Saccharicrinis fermentans DSM 9555 = JCM 21142: one gene and its partner. The protein of the gene in region 1 interacts with the protein of each later gene in a pairwise test. Links are inferred from orthologs where the notes say so. Each region holds a gene or a part of one and is shown on either strand. Other genes may lie near its edges.

Region 1 (8,674 bases):
TTCCCTGGGGGATAAATAACATTCCATATGGATCCGGCTCATAAAAGGTACCCCTTTCAATTACTCCGGTAAGTTCCCCTCCACCGGAGTTACTACATCCGCTTAAGATAGTGACTATAATTACACTAAGAGCTAATACTTTCTTCATAATATTTAAGACTATCGGTATTTTAAAATTTTATTGCCTATTATAAATATCTAACGCTTTTATAGCGTTTAGTTCGTTGATCAAAATTTATATCCAAATTGTAGCCCACCATCAATTCATGTGTCCCCCCATGGCCTGATGATGCAATTGCTGATGTTGTTATATCATAACTATACCCAAGTCGTACTCCGTTTTTCATTTCTATCCCCCCTAGTAAAACAATAGCATCTTGAAAACGATAGCTGAGTCCTCCCCAATATCTCTTTTTATATCTCACCAAAGTATTTACATCTATCTGAAAACTCCTGCCATCCGTTTTATAGAAAAAAGAAGGCAACCATTCATACGAAGTATCTTCAATTTTATAGTTATACCCTCCTAAGAGGTAAAATGTTCCACTTGTTTTAAAATTAAATTCTTCCTTAAAGTTTGCTTTCGGACTATTAAGATGTGATAATGAAGCACCTAGGTAATATTTTTTTTCCTTATAATATACACCTATTCCTGCATCAAAGGTAGAACCATTCACATCAGAAGTCGGAACATTAGGATCATTCGCATTGTAATAGTCACCCTCAACAGCATCCAAGGTCCATAATGCTTTCAAACTTTGATTTAACAAACCGAAATTAATTCCAAAAGACAATGTCCCTTTTTCCATTTCAAACTTTAAAGCATAATTCAAATTCATGGTAAGATTAGTAAAATTACCTATTTCATCATTTATGAAATTCAATCCTATCCCAGAATTCAAATTAAAAAACTTGACTCGCATATCACCACTAAAAACCGTTGTTTTTATGGCCAAATTTCCAGTCCACTGGTTTCTGTTTAGAGCCACCAAGTTCACATCTCCAGTAGCTCCCGCAAAACCCGGATTAACGGCCAGTTTATTAAACATATTCTGGCTAAACTGTGGATCATATTGCGCCTCAACACTTTCAGCGACCGCACAAAATATAACAAAAATCAGAATTCTCCTAAACATTTACTTCAGTTATAAAAAACCCAAAGAACTCTAGTTTTTTTTGCTTATCACTATATCTTATTATAGCATTGAAACTTATCAATTAAGCTTCATCTTTTTTGCGGTTAAAAACCAAGTTCGTATACTTTAATTCAACAATAAAGGTTTCGTTTTTATAAGTTAAACATGTTAATTTTTTTGTAATGCCAACAGACTACTAAATATCTTTTTGAAAGAATCTCCACCATTTATCGGGCAATTCACCATTCTTAGCAAAAAGATAATCTTTTTCTTCACAAGCCAACATTTTAACACCATTCTTCCATGGCACTTCAATCCACCATCTGTTAGTAACTCTATTTGAATAGAAACGTAAGTCTATGTCAAAATCTTGTAAATGAACCACAGAAATTTTACACTGTTCTGCTTCCAACGAGGATAGCTGTCTCATATTCTGAGACATACCATCTAATAAATGCCAAATTATTTGTGCACATAACATTGCCCCCTTGCCTGATTTATCCATTTGTGGATTATATTCATGAAGACAAAACGCTTTTAAACGGTCACCTACACCAGCATACCATGCTAAACGGCAGGCATCATATCCAGTGAGACCATTCACATTCATATTTGAAAAATAGGGCATATACTCTTTTTGTATGGCACCCACATCGAAACTAACCAAATCAGCATCTCTCAACAACGGCTCGGCTGCAAGAATATTTTCATTTCTAATATCTTTCAAACGGATATATTCCCAATGTAAATCATCTAATTGTATTTCCTGACTTTCACCCACCAAATATTTTTGTATTCCTAACAAATTTAACTGAAAAATATTATCTACAAAATCGTTCCCCAGCTGAGTCAAAAAAGTTTGTGCGTTAAAGTCACCCCTACCTAAATCAAAATCTAATTTAGCATCTATGACTGAGATGGCCAACTCTTTCTGATATCCGGACAATCCTTTCACTAATGGTAAAAAATAATCTTGCCCTCCTCCAATAACAACAACTACAATATCTAGAGAAGAAAGAATGGCGAACACCTCGCGAAGAGCAAAATACTTATCGTTTAAGGATTTTCCCTTTATATTTCCCAAATCAATCATTTGCAGAGGCTTTGATATACTTCGCAGTGATCTCAAATTTCTTCGAATTTCACTACTGGCATATGCACACCCTTCATTACCAGGGGAATTTTTACCATCCGAAATCCCAACAAGAGCTACTTCAAAGGTAGAGAGTAACTCTTTATCGAAGTCCTCAACTGCACTATATTTAATTTGACTAAGGAGACTATCCTCCCCGGACATATAATTATTATATGTCTTTGTTTCCATGATCGGGTCAAAAAAATCGCTCAGTTGCACTATAAATATTTTCTGAATTATTTTTTTGTACTCTTTTTGGCGCTTGTCTTTTTTGCCGCAACTTTAGTGGCTGTTTTTTTTGTTGCCGTTTTCTTTGTTGCTGCTTTTTTTACAGGTTTCTTACCACCGTTCTTTATAAGCTTTTGACAATCATCAAACGAAAGTTTCGTAGGATCAGTATCCTTAGGTATCTTATAATTCTTTTTTTGGTAAGAAATATACGGTCCCCAACGGCCATTTAAAATTTGCACTTCCGGATCTTCATCAAAACTCTTGATAAACTTTTCTTTATCTGCTTTTCTTTTTTCTTCAATCAGAACAATTGCTCTGTCCAATTCTATTTCCAGAGGATCATCCACTCCCTTCTTCAGAGAAACAAATTTTCCATCATGACGGACATAAGGACCAAAACGACCAATACCAACCACTACTTTTTTATCCTCATAAAGACCCAGGTCTCGGGGCAAATCAAACAACCTGATGGCCTCCTCCAATGTAATTGTTTCCAGGTGTTGACCTCTTTGCAAAGATGCAAACTTCGGTTTTTCAACCTCCTCATCCTCACTACTCTCACCCAATTGAGCCATTGGACCATAGCGACCAATTTTAACTATGACGGGCTTACCCGTTTTAGGATCTTCACCTAAATGCCGTTCTCCAGTATTTCGTTCCGATGTTTCCAATGTTTCCTCCACCTGTTGATGAAAACTCTTATAAAACTCATCAATAGATTCATTCCACACTATTTTTCCCAACGAAATTTCATCAAATTGCATCTCCACTTTTGCAGTGAAATCATAGCTTACGATATTGGGAAAATAACGCATCAAAAAATCATTTACCACCATTCCCACATCCGTTGGAAATAACTTATTTCTTTCGGCTCCTGTTATCTCTGTCTTTTGTTCAGAAAAAATCTCATCATTTTTCAATGCCAGATAACGATAAGCTCTTTCCTTTCCTTCACGTTCTTCTTTCACAACATAACCTCTGTTCTGAACGGTAGAAATAGTTGGTGCATAAGTAGACGGACGGCCAATACCTAAGTCTTCTAATTTCTTTACGAGTGCCGCTTCTGAATACCTGGCAGGTTTCTGACTCCATCTCTCCCGCGCCTCAATCATCTCATACATTAATTGATCGCCAACATTCATTGGGGGCAATAATCCAGCATCTTCTTCGCCCTCAGTCTCCCCATCATGCTCCGAAGACTGTAAATACACCTTTAAGAAACCATCAAACTGAATTACTTCACCACTTGCCACAAAATGCTCACTTACACCGTCAGCTTTAATCTGCACGGTTGTTTTCTCCAGGCGGGCATCACTCATTTGCGAAGCAATCGTACGTTTCCATATAAGTTCATATAACTTTTGTTCCTGTTGCGAACCAGAGACAGTTGGTTTATTCAGCTCTGTGGGACGGATGGCCTCATGAGCCTCCTGCGCGCCCTTACTTTTGGTCTGATACTTTCTTATCTTCAGGTACTCCTCACCCATTACACCAGTAATCTGCTCACTGGCCATTTTAAGAGCCGTATCTGCCAAGTTTACCGAGTCGGTACGCATATAGGTAATCTTACCTGCTTCATACAATTTTTGAGCAACCGACATGGTTTGTCCAACCGAAAAACCCAATTTCCTACTGGCTTCTTGTTGCAAAGTAGATGTTGTAAAAGGTGCAGCTGGCGTTTTCTTTAAAGGCTTTTTAGTTATATCCGAAACTTTAAACTGAGCCCCCTTACATTTATTTAAAAAGACTTCTGTCTCCTCTAAGGTTGCAAAACGCTTAGACAACTCTGCTTTCATCTCAGAAACCCGACCATCAGCATTTGTTACATTAAAAACAGCTGTAACCCGATAAGATGATTTGGGATTAAAAGCAAATATTTCTCTTTCCCTTTCTACAATCAGCCGCACAGTCACAGACTGAACCCTACCTGCAGACAAAGAAGGTTTCACTTTCTTCCAAAGCACTGGAGATAACTCAAAACCCACTAGACGATCCAGTACTCGACGTGCCTGCTGCGCATTAACCAAATCAATATTTATATCTCTTGGATTTTCAACTGCATTTAAAATGGCTGACTTTGTAATCTCATGAAAAACAATTCTTTTTGTATTTTCAGGAGTCAGTCCCAACTCGTCATACAAATGCCATGCAATAGCCTCCCCCTCACGGTCTTCATCGGAAGCGAGCCATACAGTCTTCACACTCTTAGCCAACTTCTTTAGCTCCCTGACCACCTCTTTTTTGTCGTCTGAAACCACATAATTAGGTAAGTAGTTATTGGCTATGTCAATGCCAAAATCCTTTTTTGCTAGATCTCGAATATGTCCATAGCTCGACTTCACCAAGAAATTATTGCCTAAAAATTTCTCAATAGTTTTTGCTTTGGCAGGAGACTCAACAATCACCAAGTTCTCTTCACTAATACTACTTTTTTTAGCCATTTACTATAATATATTAACGCTCAATTATATCTATATATAACTTTACAAGGTTTCACCGGCTCCACAAAACTATGAATTTGATAACCTAAGCCATTTTACCGTTAACCTTTATAAAAGTGTCAAATTTAAAAAATTATCCTTACAATACTCAATAGATCGCCCGTTCAAAAAACAAAAGACATCATAAAAGGCCTTAAAGTTCTCATAAGCTACAGCCTAACCACACCACAAGTAAAATACATTAATATCTATCATTCAATCACATAAGAATATCAAACATATAACTTTTTGCGTAAATTAGCGTTTAAAAGAATAAATTTACATTAAAAACCAGTATATAAGTAAAATTGCTAATTTTACGCCAAATTTTCAACAAACAACAATTATGTGCACAAACAACAAAGGAATTAAAAGACTGCTCAAATGGTTTTGGGGAAGCATCATAGCAGGCTTGCTTTCAATATTTCTTTTATTTTTTCTGATATCCATGGGATTTTTGGGAGTCATGCCTTCATTCGAGGAATTGGAGAACCCCAAAAGCAGTCTTGCCACTGAGATTATTTCAGAGGACCATGAGGTACTGGGCAACTTTGCGATAGAAAACAGGACCTTTGTAGATTTTGATGAGCTTTCACCTTACATCGTGAATGCACTCATTGCCACTGAAGATTTACGTTTTTATGATCACTCAGGAGTTGACCCCAGAGGTTTGGCAAGGGTTGCCATAAGAACAGTTCTTCTGGGAGATAAAGGATCAGGAGGTGGTAGTACAATCACCCAACAATTGGCGAAACTTTTGTTTCACGAGCCAGCTAAAAATATTTGGGAACGAGGACTACAAAAGCTTAACGAGTGGGTCATTGCCGTCAAACTGGAACGAAGCTACACCAAAAACGAGATATTAACGATGTACCTCAACAAAGTAGGTTACATATACGATGCATACGGAATACAGTCGGCCGCACAAACATTTTTTGGTGTCACCACAGATTCCATCAAAATAGAGGAAGCTGCTGTATTAATTGGGATGCTCAAAAATCCGGCCTTATTCAATCCCGTAAGACGTAGAGACACCACCGAATTCAGACGTAATGTTGTTTTAAATCAGATGCGCAAAGCACAATTTATTAAACAAGAAGAGTATGACTCCTTGAAAAACATTCCTCTCACCCTCAAATTTAGAAGACGAGATCATAAAGAAGGGGTTGCCCCTTATTTTCGCGAATACATCCGATTAACGTTAAACGCAGGTAAACCGGAAAGAAAAAACTACCCACCATATTTGCACAATAAATTCATTGCAGACAGTGTCGAATGGGAAAATAATCCTATGTACGGATTTATCAACAAAAACCTAAAACCAGATGGTACCAAGTACAACATATACCGGGATGGTTTGAAAATTTACACCACTGTAAATTATAAAATGCAAACCTATGCTGAAAGTGCGGTACACGATCATCTGGCCAACAACCTGCAAAAGGCATTCTTTAAAGAAAAAAAAGGTAGAAGCAGGGCTCCATTTACCCATAAAATTAGCGAGGAACAATACGAAAATATTATCAACAAAGCTATTCGTAATTCAGAGCGATACAGAACCTTGCGTAAAGAGGGTATTCACAAAGATTCCATCATGAAATCCTTTCGGAAGCCTGTTAACATGCAAATATTTACTTGGGAAGGAGAGAAAGACACCATCTTGACTCCATTGGATTCCATCATACATATCAAGCACTATTTACGGGCAAGTTTATTTTCTATTGACCCACGAAATGGACATGTGAAGGCCTATGTTGGTGGTCCCAACTTTAAATATTTTATGTACGACATGGCTACCAAAGGAAAGCGACAGGTAGGTTCAACCATCAAACCCCTTGTATATACTTTGGCCATGCAAGAAGGACACACTCCTTGCGACCTGGTTCCTAACATACCTCAAACATTTGTTTTACCAGATGGAAAAACCTGGACTCCCCGTGATGCAGGTAAGCGTAAAAAAGGAGAGATGGTTACTTTAAAATGGGGTTTAGCCAATTCTAACAACAACATATCGGCATGGGTAATGAAGCAATACAATCCAGAAGCTGTCAGAGATATGATTCATGAGCTGGGAATCCTCAGTCCTATGGACGCTGTACCTTCGCTGTGTCTGGGCATTCCTGACTTCTCATTAAATGAGATGGTAAGTGCATACAGCACCTTCGCTAACAAAGGAGTACGTATTGAGCCTATGATGATTTCAAGAATAGTAGATCGTTATGGCAATGTCATTGGTCAATTCACCCCTAAAAAGAAAGAAGTAATCAGCGAACAGACAGCCTATCTAATGTTAAACCTACTTCAAGGAGTGGTCAATAATGGAACGGGAAAACGACTACGCTACACCTACCATTTCAGCGGACAAATTGGAGGCAAAACAGGCACCACCCAGAACCACTCAGATGGCTGGTTCATAGGTGTCACTCCAAACCTCACCACCGGTATTTGGGTAGGGGGCGAAGATAGAGATATTCACTTTGATGGTATCAGGCTTGGACAAGGCGCCAATATGGCACTGCCTATCTGGGCCTTATATATGAAAAAAGTATACGCTGACGAGACGCTACAAGTCAGCGAAGAAGATATTTTCGAAGAACCTATCAACTTCAACCTCACACTGGACTGCGATGACAATAACGGTACCAATAATGAAGAGGACATAGATGAAAATACATATACCAACGGCGACGAATCAGAATTCTTTTAACAGATGATTCATCAGAACTTCGACATAAGCGTTAACAGTGGATTAAACACGCTAGCGACATGCTGGCCAGCATGTTTAATCCATAATACATCTTCTAATGTATTCTTCAGGTTTAAACAAGCCTATTCATGAATCATAAAAAAAAAGAGGCAATTTCACTGGAGAAATCGCCTCTTTTTTTTTATGATTACAACCAAAATCTGCTTCCTTCTCATTACGCAAATAGTAATTTAAAGGCTTCTTCAAGTTTACTTACCTGCGTAACTTGTATATCATATTTCACTAAATCTAATCCTTTGGTAAATTTTGGGATAATAATTTGTTCGAACCCTAGTTTAGAAGCTTCGCCAATCCGCTGTTCTATTCGTGTCACCGGTCTAATCTCTCCAGACAAACCAACTTCACCAGCCATGCAAACACTAGAAGTCACAGGTATATCAATATTAGAAGATAGAATAGCAGATACCACCGCCAAGTCAATGGAAGGATCATTCACCTTGATTCCCCCCGCAATATTCAAGAAAACATCCTTGACGGCCAACTTAAAACCTGCCCTTTTCTCCAAAACAGCCAAAAGCATATTCAAGCGCCGCAAGTCAAAACCTGTTGCAGAGCGCTGAGGTGTTCCATAGGCTGCTGTACTCACCAAGGCTTGTGTTTCTATCAAAAAAGGACGCATGCCTTCAATCGCGGCTGAAATAGCAACACCACTCAAATTGTCATGATGATGAGAAAGCAATAACTCTGATGGGTTCGTTACCTCACGAAGTCCGTTCCCTAACATTTCAAAGATGCCAATCTCTGCAGTGGAACCAAAACGATTTTTGATAGAGCGCAGAATGCGATACATATGGTTTCTATCGCCTTCAAACTGGAGCACCACATCCACCATATGCTCCAAAACCTTTGGTCCTGCGAGATTTCCTTCCTTGTTAATATGTCCAATCAAAACGACCGGCAAATTCGTTTCTTTGGCGACCCTCAA
Region 2 (5,487 bases), 4.3 Mb from region 1 along the record:
AACCCCATGGTACGCCCCTACAAACCAGAAGATTTTGAAATCGTAATGGTTCATTATTACAAATCGCTCAATTACCTTATGCTTAAAAATTATGAAGAAGCACTGGTAGAGTGTAGAAGAGTCAACATTCAGTTACAACAGCTAAACGACAAATACAAAAACAATAAGAACAAATACACCAATGACGCTTTTGCCCATAATTTAATGGGGATGATTTATGATGCCTCAGGAGATAAGAACAATGCATTCATAGCCTACCGTAATGCTTACGAAGCCTATGAAAATGACTATAAGAAGTTATTTAGTATTGCTGCCCCCCTTCAATTAAAAAAAGACCTCCTACGTGTTGCATACCAAATAGGTTTTATGCAAGAATATAATTACTATAAAGACCTATTCGCACTAGAATACAAACCTTCCGACAACGAAGATGGATCGCTTGTTTTTTTATGGATGAATGGTTTTGGCCCAGTTAAATCAGAGTGGAGTATCAATTTTACAAATGCAGGCTACCGAAATGGATGGGTTACTTTTGTCAATGAGGATTATGGCTTTAACTTCCCGGTATACGTAGGTAACCGAAGAGTAAATGAGCAAGGTGCTTTTAAAAACCTATCCTTTCTTCGGGTGGCCTTTCCCAAGTACATAGAAAGAAAACCTGCATTCACTCAAGCTATACTACGAACCCAACAGCAGGAATATCCCCTGGAATTATCAGAAAATATTAACGCCATCGCATTTCAATCACTCAAAGACCGTATGACCAGAGAGATGGCCAATAGCATTGCCCGACTCGCCACAAAAAAAGCACTGGAATCATTGGCCAACAGAGAAAACCAAAACCTGGGCTCCATCATCAGTATTGTTAATGCACTCACCGAAAAAGCAGACACCAGAAACTGGCAGTCGCTTCCATATGCCATCCACTATACAAGAATACCTTTAGCACCAGGAAACCATCAGATAGAGATGATAGTCAATGGTTCTGAACAACGCCACGAAACCTTTCATTTTGATATTGAAAAAAACAAAACAAGCTTTTTCACTTTCCACCAGATAGAAACAAAATAAACTTTAGAGCATATCGTACACTCATAACAAATACTTCGCTAACGAAAACAATGCACTCCTTAGATGATTGATGACATTACTCAAAAAAAAGGACTACATCATCGAATTAATTTGGACTGTATTCAAATTAAGTAGTATTTTAGTATTTATAAATTCTATCATTGCAAATTAATATGCTTACAGCAAAGACGTGGACCTATCAAACAACAACTATAATTACTTCTTAAAACGTTGGAAAGGACAATTTGGCATTTATGCCCAAATAATGAATTGTTCCATGGTTTTATTAGCTGAATTAAAAGAAAATAGCTTAACAGCGATTGCCTATAGTTCGCCAAGTGAAAACAATATTTTTTACAATAAAAACATCAGCAACAGTCTTTGCAAACAAATTATTGACACTTCAAAAAGTCAATTCATTGACGACCTACAAAGGTCAGATAAAAATGAAACACTAGAAGCTCAAGCAGGTTTAAAATGCCTATATGGTGTACCGGTCCTTGACGAACAAGGCAATAATTTTGCTTGCTTATGCATGTATTCCAAAAAACAAAGCTACATCTCTGACGAAAAAAAAAGGCAACTTGAAATCATTAAGATCCAACTAGAAGAAGACATCATATACGCATCCAAACATTATCAAAGAAACACCATACCACGCGACGTACTGCTGAACGAAGATGAAAAACTAAAATATTTTTTTCGATATTCTCCCATTGGCATATTCTACTTCGACAAGAATTTGATTATTACCGATTTAAACGAAAAGTTTGCCCACATACTCAAATCGGATAAAAGGGCATTACTAGGGCTTAACATAAACAAGATTTATGATAAGAGAGTACTCCCAGCCCTTCAGAATGCACTTTTAGGTATTGAGGATGAATATGAGGGAGAATACCTTACTTCCACTAGTGGCAATGTTACAAATGTACTTTTAAAGGCCGCTCCGGTATTTGTAAATAAAAAGATCGCCGGGGGTATTGGCATCTTACAAGATATATCCATCAGAACAAAGATCGAAAAAGCCTTAAAATCCAGTGAAAATAAATACCGCGACCTGGTAGAAAAGATTAACGACGTCATTTTTTCTATTGATGCCAATGGAATCTGCACCTATATTAGTCCGGTCATTAAATTATTGGTTGGCTATGATCCTCAGGAAGTAATCGGATACAGCTTCAGTGATTTTGTCTGCGAGAACCACCGCCTCACCTTTAGTGATGCGCTTAAGAGTGTAAAGCGAGGATGCACTGTTGATTCCGAAATAAAAATAAAAAATAAAAGTGGCGATTTCAACTGGATTCGCAGCTCCATGCGCCCCATCTATGGAGAAGATGGGGTCTTTGTTGGCATACATGGTATCGCCCAAGATATTAGAGAAACCAAACGCATAGAATTGTCTTTGCGGGAAAGCGAAGAGCAATTCAGGATGGTGGCTACTCATATTTCAGACATCATATATGAATGGAATCCACACACCGATGAATTGACATGGTATGGAGACCCATCCGTTATTCTTAAACAGTTAAGCACCATCAATAAATTTTCTGATTTAAAGGAATTCATCCATGAGGAAGACCGCCCTACAATAACCCAACGATGGGAAAATGCGCTAAAGGATGGAATCGCTTGGAAAAATGAATTTAAACTACAATCAGGCAATCATAAACCCATATACATTTTAGGTAGTGGCTTAATGCTATTTAAAAATGACAAACCCCACAAAGGTTTTGGCACACTTACAAACGTAAGCACAGAGAAAGAACTGGTTGAAAACCTTAAACTATCCAACCAAAGATTGGCAAAGAACATGACCAAAACCAACAGTCTGATGTCTGCCATTCCTGATATGATGTTTGTATTTGATAGAAATGGTAAAATAACAGACTATCAAAGCAATGACGAAGCGGAACTATTTAAGAAAGCAAATATTTTTATTCATAAAAATGTAAACCAGGTATTGCCGCCCGACATCGCCCAGTTAACACTTGATAAAATAGCCATTGTACTTCATAACAAAAACATTGAGACCTATAAATATGAGCTCCAGTTCAAAAATACGGTTCAAATATTTGAATCAAGAATGGTGTATCTTGACGAAGAGCACACCTTAGCCATCGTCAGAAACATTACCACAAAAGAACTGGCAGAAAAAGAACTCATCACGGCAAAGGAAAAAGCGGAAGAAAGCGACCGGTTGAAATCCTCATTCTTAGCCAATATGTCTCATGAGATCCGAACCCCCATGAATGGCATCATAGGTTTTTCAGAGCTATTATCTTCTAAAACCATTAATCCTGCCGAAAGAGAATATTACACCTCGGTTATTATTAAAAGCGGACATCAATTACTGGACATCATCAATGATGTACTGGAAATATCCAAGATAGAAACCGGTCAAATACAGGTAAACAATTCTGTTGTTCATGTTTTTGACGTATTGCAAACCATGTTTTCTTTCTTTAACAAAAAAGCACTGGAGAATGACATACATCTTAGGGTAGACATTCCGGAAGACGAAGAAAAAGTGCTTGTTGTAACTGATGAAAGCAAATTAAAACAAATATTAAGTAATTTAATAAGCAATGCCGTTAAATTCACGAAGGGCGGTACCATTTGTATTGGCTACAGCATTACAGACCGTTTTATTGAGTTCTTTGTGGAAGATAATGGTATTGGCATCGCCAAACAAGAGCAGAAAAAAATATTTGAACGCTTTTCGCAAGCGAATCCTCAGATCATGCGGCAGCATGGAGGAACAGGCTTGGGTTTGTCTATTTCTCAAAGCTTGGTAGAAATACTAGGAGGAAGTATTGGTTTAGACTCAGTGCCTGGCAAAGGGTCTAAATTTTCCTTTACAATCCCTTACAAACAACCAAAATAGTTACATATAGTATCTTACTGCGTTCTTAGGTACTCACACTTAACGGAGTCTACTTTTTCGAATCGGTGCAGCACCTTTTGAACTTCGGACTGACGTATACTAAATTCTAATTCACAGGACAGGTCAAATTTTTGGTTGGCAATTATCAAATTCTCATCCTTCACAATCTTCATAATATCATTCATTACCAAATAATCGAACTTAACACTATATAAATCATCCACCGTTTTTTCAATAATATCGGCATTAGCGATGGCATCTATGGTAGCCTCTTTATAAGCGCGTATTAAACCAGGAACGCCCAGTTTGGTCCCTCCAAAATAACGTACTACAACCACCAAAATATTAGTCAGCTCCATGGATCTTAACTGCCCATAGATAGGCTTACCTGCCGTACCCGATGGTTCACCATCATCATTGGCACGGTAACGTAGACCATCCGTCCCTAACTGCCAGGCAAAACAATGATGACGTGCATCGTAAAATTCATCCTTTAGCTTACGCACATGTTCTTTGATTTCATCTTCGCTATAAACTGGATATGCGTACGAAATAAATTTACTTCCCTTTTCTTTATATATGCCTTCTGAAGGGGCTGCTATGGTCTTATATTTATCTTTAATCTCTCCCATATTTCTTTGTAGAAATGCAAATCTACAAAAAGTACAATGATAAATAAAGCAAGCATGCCTTGTATATAAATTTAGTACCATATATAGTGGCTGCAAGAAAACTACTGTTTTCTTTGTCTTTGATAAGAAAGCTACAAAGACAAGGCTTTCGATATTTTTGAAACCAAGGAGTTTACTGATAGTAAATGACTGTTTCAAAAATGAGAATAACGCAGTATTTGGAGTTTTCTTGCAAAGACTATATAACAACACTTCCCCTTCTGTCCTCAGACAAAAGGGGAAGTACAGTGTTAAAGTTGAATTTCTAAAAAACTGCCAGTCCTTTACTAATTAAATACCAACTGTAAACGGCTAACTAGGATCATACACTACTTGATATATTTTTTCCTGCGAATCTCCTTTATTAACCCTTATCCTGAATTCAATTTCATTATCCTCATTCAGCTCTAACAGAGAAGAAAGCTCACTCAAATCGTATGTTTGGTAGGTATAATAATTAGCGCCACCATCTTCTTCTTCCTCCGGATAATAATTATACAGATCTAGAATAACAGCTTCACCATCCTCCTGTTGAGTTGCATCATAACACAAAGAAAACACATGCGATCCTTTTTGCTGGGCATAAAAAATCTGCAAATTCAAATAATTCTCAGATATACCCATATCTGTTACTGTAATAAAGCCATCTCCAATGGTGTCGCGACTATCATCATCTAAGGTCACAATATCAGAAAAGTCAATATCGTAAAAACCTTTCAACTCCACCAAATAATCATAAAGAATAGTCTCCTCTGGTGTTTCTTTGATGGAAAAAGTAGCAAGCACCCTATCATAAGCATCTAGTTCTACCCCTTCATCATCAAAGGATTCCACCATTAGCTTCTCGCCACCATCAAT

What was found.
Region 2: the proteins of topA (region 1) and CYTFE_RS0102870 interact in binary tests that used the Escherichia coli proteins (3 or more experiments, as listed by UniProt). The link is inferred for Saccharicrinis fermentans DSM 9555 = JCM 21142 from one-to-one orthologs.

The regions. Positions count from the first base shown.
Region 1 is NZ_KI912107.1:4,915,516-4,924,189, reverse strand. What follows is about bases 2,226-5,335. They hold topA (type I DNA topoisomerase), read right to left. Parts: upstream 4,944-5,335; coding sequence 2,508-4,943; downstream 2,226-2,507. Other genes in these bases: CYTFE_RS0120340 (transglycosylase domain-containing protein), read left to right, coding at 5,329-5,335; CYTFE_RS0120350 (arginase family protein), read right to left, coding at 2,226-2,460. Outside these bases: porK (T9SS ring complex lipoprotein PorK/GldK), read right to left, coding at 1-148; CYTFE_RS27465 (PorP/SprF family type IX secretion system membrane protein), read right to left, coding at 189-1,136; more of CYTFE_RS0120350, read right to left, coding at 1,333-2,225; more of CYTFE_RS0120340, read left to right, coding at 5,336-7,689; DNA repair protein RadA, read right to left, coding at 7,904-8,674. UniProt on the Escherichia coli protein: Releases the supercoiling and torsional tension of DNA, which is introduced during the DNA replication and transcription, by transiently cleaving and rejoining one strand of the DNA duplex.
Region 2 is NZ_KI912107.1:665,234-670,720, reverse strand. Bases 2,782-5,487 are described here. They hold CYTFE_RS0102870 (IMPACT family protein), read right to left. Parts: upstream 4,591-5,487; coding sequence 3,973-4,590; downstream 2,782-3,972. Other genes in these bases: CYTFE_RS0102865 (NigD1/NigD2 family lipoprotein), read right to left, coding at 4,942-5,487; CYTFE_RS24715 (PAS domain S-box protein), read left to right, coding at 2,782-3,958. Outside these bases: CYTFE_RS0102880 (COG3014 family protein), read left to right, coding at 1-1,071; more of CYTFE_RS24715, read left to right, coding at 1,349-2,781.